Regions from separate parts of the Pantoea sp. C1E2 genome, predicted to be linked through region 2. Evidence: predicted binding sites of a transcription regulator. Region 2 holds the regulator's gene; the other holds the start of a gene.
What was found. The regulator PhoB, encoded in region 2, activates phosphate uptake and scavenging genes when phosphate is short. The targets are predictions, from matches to a motif close to CTGTCATAAAACTGNCNNAT.
Positions count from the first base shown of each region.

Region 1: the regulator PhoB is predicted to act here: its motif matches at 2,396-2,415, upstream of opgB (phosphatidylglycerol--membrane-oligosaccharide glycerophosphotransferase).

Region 1 is NZ_JBSZHT010000002.1:897,547-901,970, forward strand. Features, by position in the region: gene opgB (phosphatidylglycerol--membrane-oligosaccharide glycerophosphotransferase) at 24-2,315, opposite strand; gene ACXI0A_RS04360 (tautomerase family protein) at 2,527-2,916, opposite strand; gene ACXI0A_RS04365 (LysR substrate-binding domain-containing protein) at 3,037-3,960, shown strand; gene ACXI0A_RS04370 (capsular polysaccharide synthesis protein) at 3,934-4,424, opposite strand, start outside.
Region 2 is NZ_JBSZHT010000002.1:1,262,193-1,266,616, reverse strand. Features, by position in the region: gene ACXI0A_RS06005 (phosphate ABC transporter substrate-binding protein PstS family protein) at 1-361, opposite strand, end outside; gene phoR (phosphate regulon sensor histidine kinase PhoR) at 519-1,829, opposite strand; gene phoB (phosphate response regulator transcription factor PhoB) at 1,845-2,534, opposite strand; gene sbcD (exonuclease subunit SbcD) at 2,732-3,943, shown strand; gene ACXI0A_RS05985 (SbcC/MukB-like Walker B domain-containing protein) at 3,940-4,424, shown strand, end outside.

The sequences.
Region 1 (4,424 bases), 360 kb from region 2:
ATTTGTGAAGGAAATCGTTAACGTTACGGCTGTGGAATTATTTTTATCTCTACCATACCGATACCCAATTTACGCGGATCCTGACCCGTAATGTTGCCATCGTTGGAGAGCTGGGGCTCCGGCGGCGAGATAACCAGATTGTGGCTGCCGTTAGGATTACTGAAGTGCAGCGTGGTGGTAGAGAATTCATCTCCGAGATTCAGTCTCTGCTCCTCATCACCGACGCGCACCGGGATGGGCCTATGTGCATTAGGGCCATAGGCGCGTGCGGTGATCACCAGATCAAAACGGGCGGGCAACGGATCGACATATTCGATGTTCACTTCCGGTGCCAGATTGGCATTCGACCATCTTCCCCAGCTCTCGGGCCGTGAGATTCCGGTGAAACCTTTCACGCCAGTGGGTGCGCCTGGCACGGTCAGCAGGAAGCTGTCGGCGTTATAGCGAATGGCATTATCCTCCACGCGAATCTGCTGCTCGTTAAGTTGATAAGTGGCGGCACTCACTTCGGCTTTCGGGAATTGAGCTTTACCCTTCCACTGCGGTTTATCAATGCGCGTCACCTTCGGTTTTGCGCCCATCTGGCCCATGGCGACACAGAGATCGGTAGAGAGTGCCAAATCAGGCTGCCATAAGCGGCCCATCTTGAAGCAGCGATCGACCCATACGAATTTATCCGAGGAGGTAAAGTCGGCGAGCTGGTAGCGCAGCGGGGCAGAGTATTCGCCTTCTGGCAGCGGCTCGACGCGATCCTGCCCGACGCGGAACAGAATCGGCAATTTGAAGGTCGATCCGGAGAAGCTGAAGGTGTTTTTCTGCTGGTCGACGGTAAACGTATCCATCTTACTGGGGAAATTCCACAGCTGAATGATATCGGCTTTCCATGCCGTTACCTTCTGCGCCATATCATCAAACTGTGCCGATAAGGACGTCGAAGAGAGGCCGCTGCGGCCGAGGCCAATCGCCTTATCACCGCCCAGAATATCCAGTACCGTCGCGCCGTTATCCAGGGTGCTGCGTTTGCCATCCAGCACTTGCGCCTGTGGCTCGTCACCACGAATCACCATAAACAGATCGCGGCGCGGCTGCTTAATCAGATATTGATGCGCGGTGTTATTCATGGCCAGATGATCCGAACTGACCACGATGATGGTGTTTTTAAACCACGGCGACGCTTTGATGCGCGCAATCAAACGCGCGACATGTTCTTGCGAGCAGGCCACTGCGCTGAAGGATTGGTTCGGTTTGCCGTCGTAGCTGTAACTTTTGCGCTGACAGGTGCGCGAGATAAAGCCGTCAGGATGATGGGTGTCCACCGTCAGGGTAAATAAGGCAAACCGTTTTTGCTGACGTGAAAGTTCTTCGTATTTCTCAAACACTTCGTCCATCACCGTGTCATCGTAAAAACCCCAGTTGTTGCGGTAGCTGGGATCGGCGACGCGGCTGATGAGCTCCTGCGAGCCGTACATATGTGCGGGTGAGAAGCCGTGCGACAATAGGAAGGTGTCCTTACCGGCAAAACGTAAATCCGCGCCCTGAATAAACCAGTTTTCATAACCGGAGTTCTTCAGAATATCGCCGAGGCAAATATTTTGTGGGTAGAAGCTGGAGAGCGAGGCCGAGGCGTTGCCATCAAAAGGCGCAAACAGGGGAATACCGCATTGGGAAGCGACCATACCAGCAATGGTGTAATCGGTGCCCGGCAACTGCTCAGTTTCACTGAAATCAAGGCTCTGGTCTTTCTCTCGGCTCAGTTCCGGCGCGAGTCCAGGAAAGGCATGCTGATCAAAATAAGTGCGCTCAAGGCTTTCACCATAGATGTACACCAGGTTGAGTTTGGGCTCGGGAATCGTCTTACTGGGCGTATGGTAGTAGTCGTCGAAATCAGAGTCGGCCAGGCGAGAGTGCGAGGCAATAAGATCCTTCACCTGACGAAATGCAGGTGTGGTTTGCACCGAGCCAGCGGCGCAGGCGATAGCCAGTAAACTCCAGCCCAAATGATGCGGCCGTTTGCGACGGCGTAGTAGCCAGGACAGCAGGCAAAACAGCAAAAACAGACCAATGATTAATCCAATGGCGGGCACCACATATTTACTGACGCCCGCGCCCGTCAGGCTGTTGGTCAGGGTATACAACACCGCATCGGTGATGCCATCGCCGGTAAAATAGTTGCTGGCAATGAGTGTGGCATTGAGCACGATAAACAGCGCGAGCAACACTAAAATCAGTATAAACCAGAATTTATTTCGCCCGGCCTTGTAGGAGTAAACGGCGATTGCCGCCAAAAAGAGTACAACCGAAACCAACTCGGACAAGGTTTTATCCTCACATAAAATAGTGACGCCATCCTTGCGCCCTCGGCCCTCTTTGGGGGTTATGCGCCAATTTATATGGGCTGTCACAGTGCTGCAACATAACCATACAGAATTGTGCGGCGGGTTCCGATTCGTTTAAAGCAGGTTTAAGTTGACTATGGTTTGACCTGGCAGCAACGCACGCGCCGCTGCCAGCGAGGGGAAGGGAGGATCAGAGCTTGCCAGTGAGATACTGCGCTTCACCGTCGGCAAAGCTCCAGTCACCTTTGCTGTTGGTGATAAAACTGATCATCAGATCGTTGCCCTGCACGCCACAATTTTCCTGCAACTCGCGGGCTAACTCTGCCATGAAGAGCGTTTTCTGTTCTTCACTTCTTGGGCTGGTGTAAACGCGCACCATCACCAGGTTATCGGTCCGCTCGAAACCCAGCCCGGTATCCTGGAACACCATCTGATAGCGTTTATTTTCATGAACAATCTGATAGCGATCGCGCGCGGGTACTTTGAACGCAGTTAATACCGCGCGGTGCGCCGCATCCAGTAAGGTACGAATTTCTGATTCTGAACGGCCCTGAATTACATCAAATGTCAGTAACGGCATAAATAAACCCTCGTTTTTGCTCACAAGATAAGAGTAGGATGTGGCTCTATGCTGCCGCTTGCTGCAGGAAAGAAAAAGCGTGCTGGTTGAAATGATTATTTATTATTTTGAACAATCCATATGAAAGAAATCAAAACTGATGCGCTCTGGGTGCATTTGCACTGGCTCACCGTACTGGCTGAACTGGGGAGTTTTACCCGTGCAGCTGAACGATTAGATGTCAGCAAAGCGGCCATGAGCCAAAAGATAAAAGAGCTGGAAGAGATGGCGGGCGTGTCACTGGTGCAGCGCACCACACGCAGCGTGCGTCTGACCTCGGCGGGTGAAAAACTGGTGGATGAGTTGCGCGATCCTTTCGCGCGCATCGCCCAGAGCTTCTTCAGCGTACGCGATGAAGCCGGGCCGGTACGCGGCTTAGTGCGGGTCAGCGCGCCAGTGGCGTTTGCACGTCAGCAGCTGGTGCCAATCATCGGTGATTTTTTGCGAGAGTATCCGCAGGTGCGGCTGCAACTGGATGTCACCGATCGGTTAGTGTCGTTGGGCAGTGAAGGATTTGACCTTGCCATTCGCCACAGCCAGACATTGCCTGAAACTCATGTGGCATTGCCGCTGTGTGAGACGCGGGCGCTGTTAGTAGCCTCGCCGGCTTACCTGGCGCAAAACGGGGTGCCGCAGGTGCCAGAATCGTTGCAGCAACATAACTGTTTGTACTACCCGCGCGGGCTGGAATCACCCCAGTGGCGCTTTCGCCCGGTGAGCGGCGGGAGCGAAACGGTCCAGGTGAAGATTCAGGGTAACTTTGCCACCAATAACAGCGAATCCATTCGTGACGCTGCATTGCAGGGATTAGGCATTGCGATGTTACCGGATTTCAGTGCCACAGCGGCGCTGGCCGCAGGCACGTTGCAACAGGTTCTGCCGCAGTGGCAAACCGTGGATGCTTTCGCCGATCGGTTGTGGGTGGTGCGCCCGTATGCAGCACAGGTGCCACGGGCGGTAACCACCTTTATCCATTGGCTACGCGCGCGCTTTGTTGATGGGTGAAGCCAATGTCATCGCTGCAGGCGGCTGCATCATCTCACCCAGCAGACTGCTGCGATTGTAATTGCCTAAGCGCAGGTTGAAGTCGAGATGCATCTGTTCGTTGCCGCTAAGCTTAATGACCGGCGGCGGCGTTAACGGACGTTGATTGAACAGAATAGCATGCGCAAACGCCTCGCTTTTCCAGCCGCTCAAACGCTGATAATAGTAGGCATTTGCTTCGCACTTGCGCAGGTAGAGATTCACCCGACGATATTCCCGCATGGCTGCCTGTTGCGCCAGTGAGCCCAACTGCTGCTGCGGTTGATCAATTTTCTGGGTCAGCAGCGCATAATCATCACGCTTAGAGAGTTCGTTGAAATAATTCAACTCCCCCAGGTGTTTGATCGGCGCGTACTGTTTTTGCCATTCGCGAATAAACGGGTTATTGGGTGCTGCTGCCAGGAACCAGTTTTCAATCACCGGTG
Region 2 (4,424 bases):
GGGATAGCGGGTTGTCCTGATTCACCACCACCACCAGCGCATCCATTGCCACCGGCACCGCCAGCGGTGGATAGCCGTAGCGCGAGGTAAACAGTTGGCGTTCATCAATTTGCATCGGGCGGCTCATCGCCCCGAGTTGGGCTGCGCCTGCCGCCAGCGCGGTAGGTGCGGTTGAGGATCCAGCCGCCTGTACCTGAACGTTAACGCCCGGTGACTGGCGGCTGAAATCCTCGCCCCATAAGGTCATCAGATAGCCGAGGGTGTCGGAACCGACGCTGCTTAAATTGCCGGTGAGCATGGTTTGTTGGGCTGGTGCCAGCGCAGAGCACAGCAGCAACGTGAACAGCAACAGCGATTTCATCAGGTCTTCCGTCAATCAGGTCATGAACATTCAAGTGCACATTCTGTAGCGGCACGATTGATCGCGCAATACATTGCGCCGCTACCGTATGTGCGAATAACTCGTACATGGCCTAATCCATTGGCATAGCGCAATAAATTGCGCCGCTCCGTCGTGCTTAACTGACCTTACTGTGAACGCTTTTCGCCACAATCAAGCGTGGTGGCAGCACAAAACTAAAACAGGTTTCCTGATGCGGAATACTGGTGATCTCCAGCCTCGCCGTGTGATGGCTCAATGCATGCTTAACGATCGCCAGCCCTAAGCCACTGCCGCCGGTCGCACGCGATCGGGCTTTATCGACCCGATAAAAACGCTCGGTGAGGCGCGGCAAATGCTCCTCGCTGATCCCCGGTCCGTTATCGCACACTTTGAATTCCGCCCCCTCTTTGGTGCGCAGCCAGCTGATATCGAGGCGCGTTCCCTCCGGCGTGTGATTCACCGCGTTGTACACCAGATTGGAAATGGCGCTGCGCAGCTGTTCATCATTGCCGAAGACTTTGAGGTGCGGATCGGTGCGGAAATGGATGCTGTGCCGGCCCTGGCTGAGGGTTTCCGCCTCGCGCTGCAACAGTTGCAGCATGCCCGGGACATCCACCGTCTCTTTGAGATCGATAGCGGGCGCGGCTTCAATACGCGACAAGGTCAGCAGCTGTTTCACCAGGCTATCCATGCGGCGAGTTTGCTCCTGCATGGTGTGCAACGCCTTGCCGCGCGTGCGCTCGTTCATCGCCGCATCGTCCATCATTTCCAGATAGCCCTGCAACACCGTTAACGGCGTACGCAGTTCATGACTGACGTTGGCAAAGAAGTTACGCCGCGCCCCTTCCAGCTGGTGCATCTGGGTGACATCGCGCGCCACCATCAACCATTGCCCTTCGCTGTAGGGCATCACACGAAATTCCATATGATGTTGATTGTTCAGCACCAGCGTCAGCGGCTTGTCAAAATCGCGTTGGCGGATATAGCGGGAAAACTCAGGATAGCGCAGTAAATTGAGGATGTTCTGGCCATTATCTTCCGGCCAGCGCAGCCCGAGATGCTGTTGTGCCAGCCCGTTGCACCAGAAAATGGTGCCCTCTTCGGTGGTCAGGATCACTGCATCAGGCAGGGATTCCGCGCCGCTACGAAAGCGCTTAATCAGGTTACCCAACTCCCGACGACGACGACGGTTACGCAGTTGCATCTGATACAGGCCGTAGAACAGCGGTTCCCAGCTACCGCGCCCGGCGGGTGGCGTCATAGAACGATCGACCCACAGCCAGTGCGACAGACGCATCAGATTTCTAAAGTGCCAAAACATCACACCCGACACTGCAATCAGCAGTAGCCAGGGCAGATAACCGAACAACAGACCAAGCACCAGCGCGGGCAAACAGACCAGCGCCAGCTCAGTCAATAATCTCTTCCAGGAGAGTCGTTCCAGCACGGTAAAAGACTCCGTTTAGTAGCGGGCAGAGAAACGATACCCTGTTCCACGTACGGTTTGAACCATGCGATCGTGGCCAGATACTTCCAGTGCTTTACGTAAACGACGGATATGCACATCAACGGTACGATCTTCCACGTAGACGTTGGTGCCCCATACGTGGTTCAGCAGCTGTTCGCGGCTGTAAACACGCTCTGGGTGCGTCATAAAGAAGTGCAGCAATTTATATTCGGTAGGTCCCATTTCCAGCGGGGTACTTTCCGACATCACGCGATGCGAGGAAGGATCGAGGCTCAGACCCTGCATCTCAATCACCTCTTCCACCGCCATTGGTGAAATACGGCGCATCACCGCTTTGATACGTGCCATCAGCTCTTTCGGTGAGAAAGGTTTGGTGATGTAGTCATCCGCGCCCACTTCCAGACCGCGCACGCGATCTTCTTCTTCACCGCGCGCCGTCAGCATCATCACCGGGATGTCGCGCGTCATGGCTTCACGTTTCAAATGTTTAATAAACTGAATACCGCTGCCGCCAGGCAACATCCAATCCAGCAGAATTAAATCAGGCCAGGGTTCGATCAACTTACCAATCGCGCTGTCATAGTCTTCTGCCTCAATAGGCTGATAATCATTCTGTTCCAGCACGAAACATAACATTTCACGGATGGGAGCTTCGTCTTCCACAACCAAAATGCGCTTAGCCATTATAACTCCTGCTTTTGTGACAATAGGTCACTGGGATTTGCGGCGCCATTATGCGTCAGTTTTATGACACTTTTATGAAAAACCCGACCTATGATAAATAGTTAAAAAACAGAAATGTGACAACGATTATCGCTTTTTTTTCTTTGCGATCTGAAGAGGTTATAATTCGCCTTCGCTTAACGAAGCAGGGAGTATTCATGCGCATTATTCACACCGCGGATTGGCATCTCGGTCAATTCTTTTACAGCAAAAGCCGGGCGGCCGAGCATCAGGCCTTCCTGGAGTGGTTGCTGGACCAGATTACCCAGCATCAGGTGGATGCGCTGATCATCGCGGGAGACCTGTTTGATACCGGTTCGCCACCAAGCTATGCGCGTGAAATGTTTAACCGCTTCGTGGTCGCGCTGCAACCGACGCAGTGCCAGCTGATTGTGCTGGCGGGCAACCATGATTCCGTCGCTACCCTGAATGAATCACGCGAATTACTCGCCTGTTTAAATACGCGAGTGATCACCAGCGCCACGCCACAGGGCGAGCAGCAGGTGCTGACGCTGCATCAGCGCGATGGCACGCCGGGGGCGTTGTTGTGTGCGATTCCCTATTTGCGTCCACGCGATATTTTGCGCAGCCAGGCGGGACAATCCGGGCGCGAGAAACAGATCTCACTGCTGGAAGCGATTGAGCAGCATTACCAGCAGTGTTATGCCGCTGCGCTGGCCGAACGCGCAGATCGTGCACTTCCCATTATTGCCACCGGCCATCTCACCACCGTTGGCGTGACCAAAAGCGACTCGGTGCGCGATATCTATATCGGCACGCTGGATGCCTTCCCGGCGCAGGCGTTTCCCGCCGCGGATTACATTGCTCTGGGCCATATTCACCGGGCGCAGCGTATTGCTGACAGTGAACATATTCGTTACAGCGGTTCACCGATTCCGCTCAGCTTTGATGAACTGGGACGTGAGAAAAGCGTATTTCTGCTGGAGTTCGGCGCTCAGTTGGATAGCGTTACAGCGCTGCCGATCCCGCTGTTCCAGCCGATGCAGATGTTGAAAGGCTCAATGGCGGAAATCGAACAACAGCTGAGCGAATTTAGTGAGGGAGATCGCGAGCAGCCCGTCTGGCTCGACATTGAAATCACCACGCAAGAGTACCTGAGTGATTTGCAGCGCCGCGTTGAGCAACTGACTGAAGCATTGCCGGTGGAAGTGCTGCTGGTGCGCCGCAGCCGAGAACAGCGTCAACGCAGCCTGGCGCGCATGGATAACGAAACCCTGAGCGAGTTGAAAGTCGAAGAGGTGTTTGCTCGTCGCCTGGCGCAGGAAGATCAGTTGGACGCCGATCAGGCTGAACAATTGACGCAGTTATTTCGCACTACCCTCGCCGCGCTGGAGAACCCGTCCGCATGAAAATCCTGACGTTACGTTTTAAAAACCTCAATGCGCTGCGCGGTGAATGGTTTATCGATTTCCGCCGTGAACCCTTTGCCAGCAACGGATTATTTGCCATTACCGGCGCAACCGGCGCGGGGAAAACCACACTGCTGGATGCTATCTGCCTGGCGTTGTATCACCAGACGCCGCGCCTCGGCGTACTGTCGCAGACGCAAAACGAACTGATTACCCGTGACACCGCCGAATGTCTGGCAGAAGTCGAATTTGAGGTTAAAGGGGAAGCCTGGCGTGCCTTCTGGAGCCAGAACCGCGCGCGCGGCCAGGCCGACGGCAAATTGCAGGCGCCACGCGTCGAACTGGCTCGGGTGGCGGATAACCAGATTGTGGCTGATAAGGTCAGCGACAAACTCAAGCTCATCGAAACGCTCTCCGGCCTCGATTTTGACCGCTTCACCCGCTCGATGATGCTGTCGCAAGGCCAGTTCGCTGCCTTCCT